DNA from 3 places in the Pararhizobium capsulatum DSM 1112 genome. Region 2 is predicted to be linked to each of the others. Evidence: riboswitches for the same ligand, from Rfam matches in the RefSeq annotation. Region 2 holds a riboswitch; each other region holds the start of a gene.
The links. Region 2 has a riboswitch for thiamine pyrophosphate ahead of thiM (hydroxyethylthiazole kinase). Riboswitches for the same ligand answer to the same signal wherever they lie in the genome.
Positions count from the first base shown of each region.

Region 1: it holds a riboswitch for thiamine pyrophosphate, as region 2 does, so the genes downstream of both, thiB (thiamine ABC transporter substrate binding subunit) here and thiM (hydroxyethylthiazole kinase) in region 2, are expected to answer to the same signal.
Region 3: it holds a riboswitch for thiamine pyrophosphate, as region 2 does, so the genes downstream of both, QO002_RS15930 (ABC transporter permease) here and thiM (hydroxyethylthiazole kinase) in region 2, are expected to answer to the same signal.

Region 1 is NZ_JAUSVF010000001.1:98,561-103,734, forward strand. It holds gene thiP (thiamine/thiamine pyrophosphate ABC transporter permease ThiP) at 1-460, opposite strand, end outside; gene thiB (thiamine ABC transporter substrate binding subunit) at 468-1,475, opposite strand; TPP riboswitch at 1,514-1,625, opposite strand; gene QO002_RS00470 (MDR family MFS transporter) at 1,681-3,183, opposite strand; gene QO002_RS00475 (MarR family winged helix-turn-helix transcriptional regulator) at 3,308-3,823, shown strand; gene QO002_RS00480 (thiamine diphosphokinase) at 3,884-4,534, shown strand; gene QO002_RS00485 (ABC-F family ATP-binding cassette domain-containing protein) at 4,537-5,174, shown strand, end outside.
Region 2 is NZ_JAUSVF010000001.1:774,283-779,456, reverse strand. It holds gene QO002_RS03635 (peptide chain release factor 3) at 1-1,370, shown strand, start outside; TPP riboswitch at 1,487-1,583, shown strand; gene thiM (hydroxyethylthiazole kinase) at 1,632-2,429, shown strand; gene thiE (thiamine phosphate synthase) at 2,426-3,061, shown strand; gene thiD (bifunctional hydroxymethylpyrimidine kinase/phosphomethylpyrimidine kinase) at 3,058-3,861, shown strand; gene QO002_RS03615 (HAD family hydrolase) at 3,872-4,546, opposite strand; gene QO002_RS03610 (LysE family translocator) at 4,840-5,174, opposite strand, start outside.
Region 3 is NZ_JAUSVF010000001.1:3,290,897-3,296,070, reverse strand. It holds gene QO002_RS15945 (gamma-glutamyltransferase family protein) at 1-40, shown strand, start outside; gene QO002_RS15940 (amidohydrolase family protein) at 37-1,296, shown strand; gene QO002_RS15935 (nucleoside deaminase) at 1,293-1,772, shown strand; TPP riboswitch at 2,051-2,153, shown strand; gene QO002_RS15930 (ABC transporter permease) at 2,294-3,073, shown strand; gene QO002_RS15925 (ABC transporter substrate-binding protein) at 3,076-4,026, shown strand; gene QO002_RS15920 (Bug family tripartite tricarboxylate transporter substrate binding protein) at 4,182-5,174, opposite strand.

The sequences.
Region 1 (5,174 bases), 680 kb from region 2:
GGGCCGCGAGCGGCAGGTTGAAGAAGACATGGGCGATCAATATACCGGCCAGACCATAAATGCTGAGCGGCTGTGCGAGACCGATGTCTGCCAGAAGCGAGTTCACGACGCCTTGACGCCCCCACACGCCGATCAGGCCAAGAGCGGCCACCAGAGCCGGGAGACCGAGCGGCAAAGCCAACAGCCGCACGATCCAGATGCGTCCCGGAAAGGTGGACTGGCGAAACAGCGCCAGCGCCAGAGGGATGGCAAACAGGATCGACAATGCAGTGGATAGCAAAGCCTGCAGCAGCGTGAAGCGTGTCACGCGCCAGACATAGGCGTCGAAAATAACCCGGTCGGAGCTGCCACCTATATCAACGGTCAGGAGCGCATAAGCCGCCAGACCGACGAACAATGCGATGCCGCCGAGGATCGAGACCCCGACAGCAAGCGTTATCCGTCGTTCAGGCAGCGCCATGAGTGGCTCAGTTCTGGCTCATGGCCGACAGCCATTCGTCGATCCAGGCCTTGCGGTTTGCCGCGACCTCATCCGGCGACATCAGAAAGGTCTTTTTCGGTGAAACGAGCTTGCTGAAAGCATCAGGCAACGGTTCCTTGCCGGCGGCGACCGGCATCATCCAGTTGGTGGTCGGAATGATCGACTGGAAATCCGGTCCTGTCATGAAGGCGAGGAAGGATTTTGCAAGCTCCGGATCATGAGCACTCTTGGTCATGCCCGCCACTTCGATCTGGATATAGTGACCTTCGGAGAAGGCGGCTGCCTGATAGCGCTCGGTATTTTCCGCGATCACGTGATAGGCGGGCGAGGTCGTGTAGGAGAAGACCATCGGTGCTTCGCCTTTGGTGAAGAGGCCATAGGCCTCCGACCAGCCGGGCGTGACAGTCAGCACGCGGCCCTTGAGCTTCGCCCAGGCGGCAGCGGCCTCATTGCCATAGACCGACTTTACCCAGAGCAGCAGGCCGAGACCGGGCGTGGACGTGCGAGGATCCTCGATGACGATCTTTTCGTTCGGATCGCCTTCCACCAGCTCCTTCAGGCTCTTCGGCGGGTTCTTCACCGTCTCGGTGTCGTAGATGACCGCGAAGTGGGCATAGTCATAGGGTACGAAGACATCGTCGCTGAAGCCGCCAGGCACCTTCGCAGCCGAACCGTCGAGACCGTGTGGCGCAAAATAACCGGTGGCCTTCGCTTCGGTAATCAGGTTGGTGTCGAGGCCGAGCACGATGTCGGCCTTGGACGAGGCGCCTTCGAGCTTCAGGCGCGTGAGAAGTTCGACCCCATCGGCAACGCTGACATAATCGACCTTGCAGGCGCAGGTTTTCTCGAAGGCTTCCGCCACCTTGGCCCCGGGGCCCCATTCGCTGGTGAAGCTCTCATAGGTATAGACGGTGAGCGTCTGGTCGGCAGCCGAAGCGGCCGAGAACGAAAATACGGCTGCGGCCGCCATCAGGGAAAACAGAATTCTGCGCATCAGCGCCTCCTCTTCGATTATGAATGGGAATAGGGCGCTGAAGTGTGCCGTCTAATCCCTCCGCCGGTACAAACCGGATCAGGTTCCGCGGGTTGGCCGAAGCCTCTCAGCCGATGTCCTGGAAGGACAGCGGCACCCCGTTAGAGCGACAGCAGATTTAGACGCGAGCGCGGCCCTTGGCAAGAGCCGCGTTCGGGTAGCTTTGTCAGGCGGCAACCTTCTGGGGCAGGTGAACCGACTTCAGGCAGATGGCGCAGACAAGGCCTGTCAGCGCAATGATGGCTGCTGTCACAAAGAGCGGATGGAAGGCCTGTGTGTAATAGTCGGCAACCATCTGGCGCGATGCCTCCGGCAAGGCGGCAAGTATCTGCGGCGTCATCTTCTCGATCGACTCGAGGCCGGGAATGGCAAAATCCTGACGCGCCAAACCCGCGGCATTCGTCGCCCCGTAGATGGAAATACCGATCGAAGCGCCACCCATGCGTGCCAATGTCACGGAGCCCGTTGCCGCCCCGACATCGCGCTTCGGGGCGCTATTCTGTACGCCGAGCACCGGCACCTGCTGGCCGAGACCGATACCAATGCCGTGCAGGCCCATGATCGCGCCGATCAGGAAGATCGATGTACCCGGCTGCACCTGGCTCATCAGTAGCAATGACAGGATGGCGATTCCGGGGCTAGCGATAGCGAACGGCTTGTAGCGGCCGGTCTTCGAAATCATCCGGCCCGCCGAGATCGATCCGCAAACGATGCCGCCGGTCAGCATCACGAACATCAGGCCGGCAAGCGAAGGCGTGAGCCCCGTCGTAGTCTGCAGGAAAAGGGCAAAATAATTGACAAGCCCGATGCCGATCGCGCCGCTTGCCAGCGAAATGATCAGAAACAGGCTGAAGGTCGAATTGGCAAACAACGGCAGCGGCACCACCGGTTCCGGCGCACGCCGCTCGACGATCACCCAGGCAACAGCACACAGCAGACCGAACGCAATGACGGCAAGGCCGCCCGTCGAGAGCAGCGATCCGAAAAGCTCCGAACCGTCAGCCAGCAGCACGACACTGGTGATCGCACCGGCAAGCAGCAATGCGCCCGCATAATCGATCTTCGGCACCCGCGTCGGGCGGCGATAGGGCAGGAAGACCATCAGGCCAGCGATCACCAGCACACCGATCGGGATATTGACGAGAAAGATCGAGCGCCAGCCGAACAGATCGCTCATAGCGCCGCCGAGCACGGGGCCGATGGCGCCGGACGCCATCAGGACCAAGCTCGAATAACTCTGGTAGCGGGCACGTTCGCGCGGCTCGAACAGATCGGCATTGATCGCGAAGATCGACACCATGATGCCGCCACCGCCCAACCCTTGGAGAACGCGAGCGGCGATCAGCGTGTTCATCGAAACGGCAAAACCGCAGGCGATCGAGCCGACCGTGAAGATCAGGATCGCCGACAGCATCACGTATTTGCGGCCGAAGAGATCCCCCAGCTTGCCGTAGAGCGGCATCACTGCGCAGGTGGCCAGCAGATAGGCCGAGCCCACCCAGCCGAAACGCTCCATCTGGCCGAATTCGCCGACAATGGTAGGCAGTGCGGTGGAGACGATCTGGTTATCGAGCGTCGCCATGAACATCGCCGACATCAGGAAAAGAAAAAGCGTGAGCCGGAGCGCCTTGCTCTCGACGAGCGGCGCGGGCGCGACGTGCATGTCCATGGAAAATATCCTGTTTGACGTTGCGGCGATTTTATGTGCTAATAGCATATAAATGTCAAACGCATATTTATGAACGCGGCATATTGAACTTGGAAGGGGCGGCACGAAGCTGCTATTGTCACGCATGGACAGACTTGAAGCCACCCGGGACCCCCAGACCGATCGTGACCGTATCAGCGGCGCGCTGACCCGTATGCGCATGCTGATCGGGCGGCGCGTCATCGCGCGGCTGGCGCTCGACTCCGTTGCCCCGGGGCTGGAGATATCTCATGTCGACGTACTCGACGTGGTGAGGCGCGCCGATGACGGCCAGGAAGTCACCGTTGGGATCATCGCCGAGAAGCTGCGCATCGATCCTTCCCGCGCGAGCCGGATCGTATCGGAGATGGTAACGCGCGGCGTGCTGCGCCGTGAAGCATCGCAGGCGGATGCGCGCCGCATCGTGCTCGTCGTGACAGAGATAGGTGCCCGGCTCGTGGCCGAGATGCACCGCGTCAAGCAGGCGATCATCGCCGACATCGTTGCCGACTGGTCCGAAGAGGAGATTGAAATCTTTTCCCATCTGTTCGATCGGTTCACGGCTTCCTTCGAGAAGGCTTACGAGGCTCGGCAGAGCGCCGGCATTGAAGCGGCCGAATAGGCCTCGAATCGCGCCGCCGCCCCTTCCCCTGATAATCACTTCGCGCTATGGCCTTGCGCCATGACCGATCAGGCTTTCACGATACTCATGGGCGGGCCTCTTGCCGCCACCGACCGGCTGCTCGGACGCCTGAAGGATACGCGGGTCATCGCGGCCGACGGCGGCATGCGCCACGCGGCCGTTATCGGCATCACGCCTGAACTCTGGGTTGGCGATTTCGACTCGACGTCGGCGGAACTGATCGCAGCGTGGCCGCGGGTTCGCCGCGAGCCCTATCCGCCAGCCAAGAACGAGACAGACGGCGAAATCGCTGTCGAAGCCGCCCTTTCCCGCGGCGCCCGCTCGCTGATTTTTGCCGGCGCACTCGGCGGCGAGCGCAGCGACCATGCCTTCATGCATCTGATCTATGCCGTCAGGCTTGCCGAAACCGGTCTCGCCGTGCACCTGACTTCGGGCGAGGAGGAAGCGACGCCACTTCTGCCGGGGACACTGGACCTCGACCTGGCGAAGGGCAGCCTCTTTTCCATTCTCGGCCTCGATACGCTCGAGGGTCTCTCTATCGAAGGCGCGCGGTATCCGCTCTCGAATTTCCATCTGCCCTTCGGCTCCTCGCGCACGATTTCCAACGTCGCTGAAGGGCCGGTGCGCTTTACCCTTTCCTCCGGCAGGGCAGTCGTTCTTGCCCGCCCCTATGACCTGACGGGAGCCTGACCATGGCGCCACCCATTCTGAAACTCGACGATATCTTCCTCTCCTTCGGTGGCACGCCGCTTTTGGCCGGTGCTGCCCTGCAGGTCGAGCCGGGCGACAAGATCTGCCTTGTCGGGCGCAACGGCTCCGGCAAGTCGACGCTCTTGAAGATCGCCGCAGGTCTTGTCGAAACGCAATCGGGCGAAGTCTTCCGCCATCCCTCCTCCACCGTGCGATACCTTGAGCAGGCACCGGACTTTGCCAGCTATTCGACTGTGCAGGCCTACGCCGAAGCAGGTCTTGGGCCGGGCGACGACCCCTACCGCGTGACCTATCTGCTCTCCCATCTCGGGCTGACAGGCCAGGAAAGTCCCAACGATCTTTCCGGCGGCGAAGCCCGCCGCGCGGCCTTGGCCCGCGTCATGGCGCCGGAGCCCGATATTCTCCTTCTCGACGAACCCACCAACCATCTCGACCTGCCGACGATCGAATGGCTTGAAGGCGAGTTGATCAAGAGCCGCTCGGCGCTCGTGGTCATCTCCCACGACCGGCGTTTCCTCGAAAAGGTCTCCAATTCCACCGTCTGGCTCGATCGCGGCCAGTCACGCCGTCTCAATCAGGGATTTGCCTTCTTCGAAGCCTGGCGCGACAAGGTGCTGGA
Region 2 (5,174 bases):
CGGTGATGACCTTCGAATATGACGGCAACGTCTTCAACATCCTCGATACGCCCGGCCACGAAGACTTCGCGGACGACACCTATCGCACGCTGACGGCTGTCGATGCGGCCGTCATGGTCATCGACGCCGCCAAGGGCATCGAGCCGCGGACGCTGAAGCTGTTCGAAGTCTGCCGCATGCGCGACATCCCGATCCTCACCTTCATCAACAAGATGGACCGGGAAAGCCGCGATCCCTTCGAGATCCTCGACGAGGTGGAAGAGAAGCTGGCACTCGACACGGCGCCGATCACCTGGCCGATCGGCCGCTCCAAGACCTTCTGCGGCTCCTATAATATCGCTGAAAACACCGTGCGTGGCTCGGATACCGAGATTACCCCGACCAAGGTCAACGGCCCCCAGGCCGTGGCTGGCCGGCTGCCCGAAAATGAACGCCAGGCCTTCATCGACGAAACGGAACTGGCCATCGAGGCCTGCCGTCCGTTCGATCGTCAGGCGTTTCTCGAAGGCCATATGACGCCGGTGTTCTTCGGCTCGGCGCTCAGGAATTTCGGCGTTCGCGATCTCATCAATGCGCTGGGCGATTTTGCGCCGCCGCCGCGCGATCAGGTGGCCGACATCCGCACCGTGCATGCCGCGGAAGACCGCATGACCGCCTTTGTCTTCAAGATCCAGGCGAACATGGACCCCAACCACCGCGACCGTATCGCCTTTGCCCGCATCTGCTCGGGCAAGCTGGAGCGCGGCATGAAAGCGCGACTGGCGCGCACCGGCAAGCAGCTCGGCCTCACTGCGCCGCAGTTCTTCTTTGCCTCGCAACGCCAACTGGCCGATACCGCCTATGCCGGCGATGTCGTCGGCATCCCAAACCACGGGACGCTCAGGATCGGTGATACGCTGACCGAAGGCGAGGCGCTGGTGTTCCAGGGCGTGCCGAACTTCTCGCCGGAAATCCTGCGCCGCGTGCGGCTGGAAGATGCGATGAAAGCGAAGAAACTGAAGGAAGCGCTGCAGCAGATGGCCGAGGAAGGCGTTGTGCAGCTGTTCCAGCCCGAAGATGGCTCGCCGGCCATCGTCGGCGTCGTCGGCGCGCTGCAACTCGACGTCCTGAAGGAGCGGCTGCAATCGGAATATGGGCTGCCGGTTTCCTTCGATATGGCCCGCTTTTCAGTCTGCCGCTGGATCTCGTCCGACCAGCCGGCGGAGCTTGAAAAATTCCTCACCGTCAAGCGCGGCGATATCGCCCGCGATCTGGATGGCGACCCGGTTTTCCTGGCGCAGGACAGCTTTTCGCTGCGTTACGAGGCGGAGCGTTTCCCGGCAATCAAGATGGTCGCCATCAAGGAATATCACGTCGCCAAGGCGGCCTGATTTCGGCCTATTTAGATTTGAAACAATGAAACCGTCCTTTTGGACTGTTTCATTGTTTATGGCATTCGACTTCGAAATTTCCGCGTGACAGGCTTACCCATCTCTGGCACAAAAGAGGTGAAAGACAGGGGCGTCTGGCGAAAGCCGGGCTGAGAAGCACCCTTTGAACCTGAACCAGATCATGCTGGCGGAGGGAGTCGTTTCGGGCCTGCCGCAGCCTCGTGGCCCGCCCGACGTCCGCCCCCGTCGAAAGGGGCCGAGATGACGAACACCATTCCCGCAAGCCGGTTTTTAACGCAGATGCGCGCGCGCGCCCCGCTCGTCCAGTGCATCACCAATTACGTGGCGATGAACATCGCCGCCAATGTCATGCTGGCCGCCGGCGCTTCGCCCGCCATGGTGCATGCCCCAGAGGAGGCCGGCGAGTTTGCCGGCATCGCCGGTGCGCTCACAATCAATATCGGCACACTGTCGACGCAGTGGATTGCCGGCATGGAGGCGGCCGCGAAAGCTGCCAATGCTGCGGGCAAGCCCTGGGCGCTCGATCCGGTTGCGCATTACGCCACCGGCTTCCGACGGGATGCGACACGCAGCCTCATGGGTTTGAAGCCGGCGATCATTCGCGCCAATGCTTCCGAGATTATCGCCCTTGCCGGCGGCACAGGTGCCGGGAAAGGCGTGGATAGCGGGGATTCGGTCGAGTTTGCCGAGCAATCGGCCATCCTGCTTGCACGCCAGCATAGGGCTGTGGTTGCCGTGACAGGAGAGGTAGATTTCGTAACGGATGGCTTACGGTCTGCGCATATCCATGGCGGCTCGGCGCTCATGCCGAAGATTACCGCTCTCGGATGCTCACTCACCTGCCTTGTCGGCGCCTTCGTGGCAGTGCGCCCGGATGCGCCGTTCGATGCGACGATTGCCGCGCTTGCTACCTTTGCTGCGGCCGGGACCGAGGCTGCGAAGCTCGCGGAAGGACCGGGCTCGTTCCAGTGGCGCTTCCTCGATGCGCTTGCAGCCCTCGATCCGGCCGCGCTCGATGCCACGGTAACGACGGCATGAAGCGCTTCGACCTCTCGCTCTATCTGGTTCTCGATCCCGACCTCTGCGCCGGCTATGGCATGGTGGAGACGGCGCGGGCAGCCGTCGAAGGCGGTACGACGATCGTACAGCTGCGTGACAAGACCGGCGGTACCGAGCGGCTTGTCGAGACTGGCTTGACGCTGAAACGGGCGCTGGCAGGCACCGGCGCGTTATTGATCGTCAATGACGATATCGAGGCAGCTTGCCGGATCGGCGCGGATGGGCTGCATATCGGGCAGGATGATGGCGACCCCGCACTTGCACGCAAGCAGATCGGCAAGAAGATGATACTCGGCGTTTCCGTGGAGACGCTGGAAGCCACCCGGAGGCTAGATCCCGGCATCGTCGATTATGTCGGTGTCGGGCCCGTCTTTGCGACGGCGACGAAGCCGGATCACAAACAGCCCGTTGGTTTCGATGGTCTTGCTGCTCTTGTCGCGGCGAGCCCGGTGCCCTCCGTCGCCATCGGCGGGCTTAAAGGCAGCCATGTCAAGGCCGTTCTCGACGCCGGCGCCGATGGCCTTGCAGTCGTCTCAGCTATCTGCGGCACGCCCGATCCGCGTGAGGCCGCCCGTGCGCTTGCCATCCTGATCAAGGAGGCTCGCCGATGATCTGCAATGTTCTCTCCATCGCCGGCTCCGATCCCTCCGGAGGCGCCGGTATTCAGGCTGATCTCAAGACCTTTGCCGCCCGTGGCGTCTACGGTATGGCGGCGCTGACGGCACTGACGGCGCAGAACACGCAAGGAGTGACCGGTGTGCAGGCCGTGCCGCCCGATTTCGTGGCACAGCAGATCGCTGCCGTCTTCGCCGATGTCCGGGTCGATGCGGTGAAGATCGGCATGATCGCCAATGCCGGCATTGCGCAAGCCGTGGCCGACGTTCTAGTCGCGCACCGCGATATCCCCATCGTGCTCGACCCTGTGATGATTGCCAAGGGCGGTGCGCCGCTGCTGGCGCCGGATGCCGTGGAGGTGCTTTGCCGCCGGCTACTGCCGCTGGCGACGCTCGTTACGCCCAATCTGCCGGAAGCAGCCGCTCTACTCGGCGAGGAGCCCGCTGATGATCGTGACGGCATGGCGGCGCAGGCAAGCCGGCTTCTCGCCCGCGGCCCGAAGGCCGTGCTGGTCAAGGGCGGCCATCTTGATGAGGGCGACAGCCCGGATGTGCTTGTGACGACGCGCGGTGTCCGCTGGTTCGAGGGTGCACGTATTGCGACGGCAAACACCCATGGCACCGGCTGCACGCTTTCAAGCGCACTTGCCGCCGAGCTTGCCAAGGGTGCGGACGTTGGCACCGCCACCGAGACTGCTAAAGACTATCTGCTGGGTGCTATCGCCGCCGCAGCCGATCTTTCCGTCGGCTCCGGCCATGGGCCGGTGCAGCATTTTCATCATCTCTGGAAGGACTGATCGCGATCTGTCACCGGTTATCAGTAAGATACAGATTACCATTCTCATCCGTGGCGGCCACGATGCCGTGGTAGCCGTTGATGCCGGGATGGGAGGTTTCGAGCGGATGGGTGTGGGTCGTGGTAATGACCATGACATCCGAACCAGCGGCTTCACCGGCCAGAACACCGGCAGCCACATCTTCGAACACCAGGCATTCTGTCGGATCGAAGCCGACGCGCTTTGCGCCGAGCAGATAGCATTCCGGACTTGGCTTTCCGCGGGAAACATCTTCCGCCGTCACGATGAATTTCGGCTCTGGCAGGCCGGCAGCAGCCATGCGGACCTTGGCGAGCTTTATGGGCGAGGAGGTAACGATCGCCCAACGCTCGGCGGGCAGGTTTTTGACGAAATCGATGGCGCCGGGGATCGGGATGACGCCGGTGACATCATCGATTTCATCCTGTGTCACCTGGGCTGCTTCCGCTACCGGATCCACGCCCGGAAGACCAAGCTGGCGAATGGTATCGACGCCACGCTTACCGTGCATGGTCGGCAGGAAGGTCGCAACATCCAGCCCATGACGTTCCGCCCAGCGGCTCCAGACCCGTTCAGCAGCCGCAATCGAATTCAGCAAGGTGCCATCCATGTCGAACAGGAAGGCGGAATATTTCTTGCCGAAAACCGGCGACGTGGGGGATGACACTTGGGATAGCTCCTTGATGATCCGGGCGTTGACGCTCTGGAGGGGCCTTTCGAATACGAAGTTTTGCGCGTCGGATCAAACGGATATCGAGCGAGAGAGGCGATCAGCCTCGGGGCACGCCAGTTCAGCCCCTCCCCAACCCTTCCCACAAGCTGGAGGCGGATGGCTGGGTTGAGCCCCTCCCTCCTTGTCGAGAGGGGACTTCCATAAGTGATTGCCCTACCTTGACGGGGATGCCGGGCGGGGCGCAGAGCATGGAAAACAACAGTCTTGTTCCGTGAGGATTTCCGCCATCAGCGCCCACCGAGCGCCAGTCGCAACCCCATCAGCCCGAAAGCGGCGGCGAAGGAGCGGCGTAGCCAAAAGGTCACGCCCGGCCGTGATACGATCTGTCGGCGGGTAAAGGCGGCGAAAAGGCCATATCCGATGAAAACGACGAAGGTCAGGGCCATGAAGATTAGGGCAAGGCCGATCATCGCCATCGTCTGATTTGTGGAATCGACGGCGACGAATTGCGGCAAGAAGGCCAGGAAGAACAGCGACAGTTTCGGGTTCAGGATATTGAGCAGGAAGCCGGTGGCGATTGTGCGGGTGGCGGAAAGGCGCGGTGCGTTTTCGTTGACTTCAA
Region 3 (5,174 bases), 2.5 Mb from region 2:
CGACGGTGGTGCGATCGGGCTTGCGGAGCAGGCGGCATGATCTTCGATCTCGTCATCCGCAACGCCCGTATCGAGCAGGGCGGCGCGCTCGTTGATTTAGCAGTCCGCGATGGGAGGATCGTGGAGATTGGCTCGGATTTCCGTTGCGAGGCTATCGAAAGCTACGATGCAGCTGGTTCCTTCGCCTTCGGCGGTTTTGCCGATAGCCATGTGCATCTCGACAAGGCCTGCATTCTCGATCGCTGCCGGATCTGCGAGGGAACGTTGGCCGAGGCGGTTCGCGAGGCGGCGCGGTTGAAGCCCGGTTTCGACGAGGCCGACGTCTATGCACGGGCGGCGCGCGTTGCCGAAAAGGCGATCATCCACGGCACGACACGGTTGCGCACCTTTGTCGAGATCGATCCACGCGCGGGTTTTCGTTCCTTTGACGCAATCAAGCGCATTCGCGCGGACTATGCCTTTGCCATCGATATCGAGATCTGTGCCTTCGCCCAGGATGGGCTGACCAACGAGCCTGAAACCTTTGCGATGCTGGACGCCGCTCTTTCCGACGGCGCGGATATGATCGGCGGCTGTCCCTATATCGATCCCGATCCGACACGGCATGTCGAGCTTATCTTCGATCTGGCCGAAAAACACGATGTCGCCATCGACTTCCATCTCGATTTCGATCTCGATCCGCTCAACACCAATCTTCCGACAGTGATCCGTGAAACCCTTCGCCGAGGCTGGCAGGGCAGGGTTGCCATCGGCCATGTCACCAACCTCTCGGCCATGTCGCCCGACAGGCTTATGGAAATTGCAGCAGGCCTCGTCGAAGCCGGTATTGCATTGACGGTGCTGCCGGCCACGGATCTGTTTCTCAATGGCCGCGAGCATGACCGGCTGGTCCCGCGTGGCGTGGCGCCGGCGCATCTGTTTGCAGCTGATGGTGTCGTCACCTCGGTCGCCACCAACAATGTGCTGAACCCGTTCACGCCCTTCGGCGATGCCTCGCTGATCCGCATGGCCAATCTCTATGCCAATGTGGCACAACTCTCCCGTGACCAGGATCTGGATGCTGTCTTCGGCATGGTCAGCCATTCGGCTGCGCGGCTGATGGGTGCTGACTATGCCGGCATCGAGGTGGGGGGCGAGGCGACGATCGTGCTTCTGGATTGCAAGGGACCACGCGAGGCTGTGCGCGAAATCGCGCCTGTTCTCGCGGGCTGGAAATGTGGTCGCAAGAGTTTCGACAATGGCCGCCCGGTGATTTTCCGGAATGTGGGCGAAAACGGCAAGGAGAACCATCCATGATTACCGATACCGATCTCAAGCATCTGCGCCGCTGCGTTGAACTGGCTGCGGCGGCGGTCGAAGTGGGTGACGAACCCTTCGGCTCCGTCCTTGTCGCGGAAGACGGCTCGATTCTTGCCGAGGACCGCAATCGCATTTCCGGCGGTGACCACACCCGCCACCCGGAATTTGCCCTTGCCCGGTGGGCCGCCGAAAACATGGCCGTGGACGATCGCCCGATAGCGACAGTTTATACCTCTGGTGAGCACTGCCCGATGTGCTCGGCAGCCCATGGCTGGGTCGGCCTCGGGCGGATCGTCTACGCCAGTTCATCCGCACAACTGGGGCAATGGATGACAGAGATGGGCCGCGATCCTTCACCCGTGCGCGGCCTTGCGATAGGCGACGTCATCCGCAATGCGGATGTGGACGGGCCTGTGGCCGAGCTTGCCGAAGAGGTCCGCAAACTGCATCTGAAGTGCCATGGAGCCGGCTGAAAACGGCTTTAAACTCCGTTTCGGCGACTTTTACGGTGGTCGGATTAGCCGGATGCTTCAGCATTTTTTGACAGCCTTGCCCCAAACTCCGCGTCATCCTCAGTCTTGTGTCGAGGATCTGCTGACCTCTCAAAAAACACGCCCTGGCAGATCCTCGGCACGAGGCCGAGGATGACGGAGGGTTTCAGACTTTGTCAGCAGTCTGCGACCGCTGCTCCGTCCTTTCATCCTCCTGCAAGGATCGCATTGACAGACCGGACAAAAGCGGACAGGTTCGCCTCAATTCCGAGGGGGGCATCGAATGATGCTGAGATGGCGGTGAGCCGGACCCTTGAACCTGATCCGGGTCATGCCGGCGTAGGAACGGAAACAGGGGCCGGCAGGCAACCCATTCTCTTCTCCGCTTCACCTGGATCTCCTCTGGAGATCGATCGATGACAGCTATTTCCTTGTCTCGCGACCGGCACACGCCACCCATCGCCCAAAGCCGGATTTTACTGCGCCGTCCGGGCTGACCGGCGATGCGCCTTTCCCATGCTTTTGGCGGAGTCGCCGCGCTGGTTGCCGTCTGGCAACTGGGCGTGATGGCTTTGGCGCCGCCCCATTACATTCTCCCTTCACCGGTGGAGACCACTCAAGCGTTCCTGCACCAGCCGGGCTTCCTGATGCGACACGGCTTCGTCACCCTGTCGGAAATCCTCGTGGGGCTTGCGCTCGGCTCGCTGTTTGGAGTGGCCACGGCCTTTGCGATCGCCGCCTTTCCGCGTGCGGGCCGATTGGTTTGGCCGATGGTCGTGGTGCTGCAGGCGCTGCCGGTCTTCGTGCTGGCACCACTCCTGGTGCTCTGGTTTGGGTTCGGCATGGCGTCGAAGGTGGCGATGACGACGATCATCATCTTCTTTCCCGTAGCCTCCGCCTTCGGAGACGGCCTGCGCCGTACCAACAGCGACATTCTCGACGCCGTTTCGCTGACGCAGGCCAGCCACTGGCAGGCGCTTGTCCGCGTGCGCGCGCCGCTGGCTTTGCCCAGCCTGATTTCCGGCCTGCGGGTCGCTGCCCCCCTGGCACCGCTCGGTGCTGTCGTCGGCGAGTGGGTGGGCGCCTCCGCCGGCCTCGGCTTCGTCATGGTGCAGGCCAATGCCCGCATGCAGACCGACACCGTCTTTGCCGCCATGGCAATCCTCGCCGTTTTCGCTGTTGTCCTCAGGCTGATGGTTGATCGCCTGACCGCCAGCCTCGTGCCTTGGGCACGCGAGGCCGAACCCGCTTGCTTCCCGAAATCATCCCGGAGATCCATCTAAACATGAAACGCATTCTTTTCTGCACCCTTGCTGGCCTGTCCGTCCTCGCCAGTCTACCCATGCCGGCGTCAGCCGCGGACCGGTTGACCGTGCTGCTCGAATGGTTCGTGAACCCCGATCACGCGCCGATGGTGATCGCCGAGCAACGCGGCCTTTTTGCCCGCGAAGGGCTTGAGGTCGAGCTCATTCCACCGGCAGACCCATCCGCCGTGCCGCGGCTCGTCTCGGCGGGACAGGCGGATATCGGCATCCACTACCAGCCCAACCTCTACCTCGATCATGCCGCCGGCCTGCCGCTCGTGCGCTTCGGAACCTTAGTCGAAACGCCACTGAATACGGTGACCGTATTGGCCGATGGGCCGATCAAGAGCCTGAAGGACCTGAAGGGCAAGAAGATCGGCTTTTCCGTTTCCGGTTTCGAGGATGCGATGCTTGCCCGCATGCTTGCTTCGGAGGGGCTGACGAAGGACGATGTGGAACTGATCAACGTCAACTTTTCGCTCTCGCCTTCGCTGATTGCAGGCAATGTCGATGCGACGCTCGGTGGCTTCCGCAATTTCGAACTGACGCAGATGAGGATCGAGGGCCATCAGGGAAGGGCGTTCTTTCCGGAAGAGCATGGTGTGCCGGCCTATGACGAGCTGGTCTTTGTCACACGGAAGGACCTGGCGGATGATGCCCGGTTGCCGCGCTTTCTTCATGCGGTGGAGGATGCGGCGATCTTCATGACCAACCATCCCGACGAGGCCTGGGCGCTGTTCGTCAAGGCCTATCCCGATCTCGACAACGCGCTGAACCGGCAGGCTTTCTTCGATACGTTGCCACGTTTTGCCAAGCGTCCTGCAGCGCTGGATGTTGGGCGGTACGCGCGTTTTGGCGGGTTTTTGCAGGAGATGGGGCTGATCGAGAAGGCGCCGGCTGTGGAGGAGATTGCGGTGCAGGTGGGAAAATAGTCTGCGAAATTTATGGACGCGGCACTCTCCCTCTTTTCCCCAGCGGGGAGAAGGTGGCCCGCAGGGCCGGATGAGGGTGATTGGCTCCGAGTGTGCCGCACCACCCCCCTCATCTGCCCTTCGGGCATCTTCTCCCCGCGGGGGAGAAGAAGAACTCAATCCAGCTGAATTTTCGCGTCCTTGACGACCGGCGTCCATTTGGCGATCTCGGCCTTGACGTGAGCAGCCAGTTCCTCGGGGCTTGAGGCAACGATCGTTGCGCTGAATTCCTTCATGCGTTCGGCGACGGCCGGATCGGCAAGCGTTTTCTTTGCAGATTCATTCAACCGCGCGATCACCTCCGGCGGCGTGCCAGCGGGGGCAAAGAGTGCGTTCCATGTATAGGTTTCGTAGCCCGGAATGCCGGATTCGGCGATGGTCGGGATATCCGGGAACGAGGCGGCACGTTCCTTTGTCGTGACGGCAAGAGCCCTTAGCGTGCCGGATTTGATATGGCCGGAGGATGAGGGCAGGTTGTCGAACATGATCGGTACCTGGTTGCCGATGACGTCGTTCAGTGCCGGGCCGGATCCCTTGTAGGGGATATGCTCCATATCGACGCCGGCCATCGACTTGAACAGCTCGCCCGAGAGGTGAAGCGGCGTGCCGTTGCCGGACGAGGCGTAGCTGTATTTGCCGGGATTTGCCTTCAGCAGCGCAAGCAACTCCTCGACGTTCTTCACTGGCAGTTCCGGGTTGACGACCAGAACGTTGGGCACGACGACAAGGAGCGAGATCGGTGCGAAATCCTTCTCGGCATCATAGGGCGTCGATTTCAGGATCAGCGGGTTCAGCGCATGGGTGGCGACCGTGCCCATCAGGATGGTGTAACCGTCCGGCTCGGCGCGCGCGACATTATCGGCACCGAGATTGCCACCGGCGCCGGCGACGTTCTGGACGATGACCTGCTGGCCCAAGTCTTCCGACATTTTCTGGGCGATGATGCGGGCAACGACGTCGGTGGAACCGCCAGCCGCGAAGGGTACGACCATGGTGATCTGCCGGTCGGGGAAATCGGCCGCGACGGCTGCTCCCGCAAAGGCAAATGCCGCCGTGAAGGCGGCCCCGGCGGCAAGCACCGCGCGGCGTGTGATGTTCGATAGTGTCAT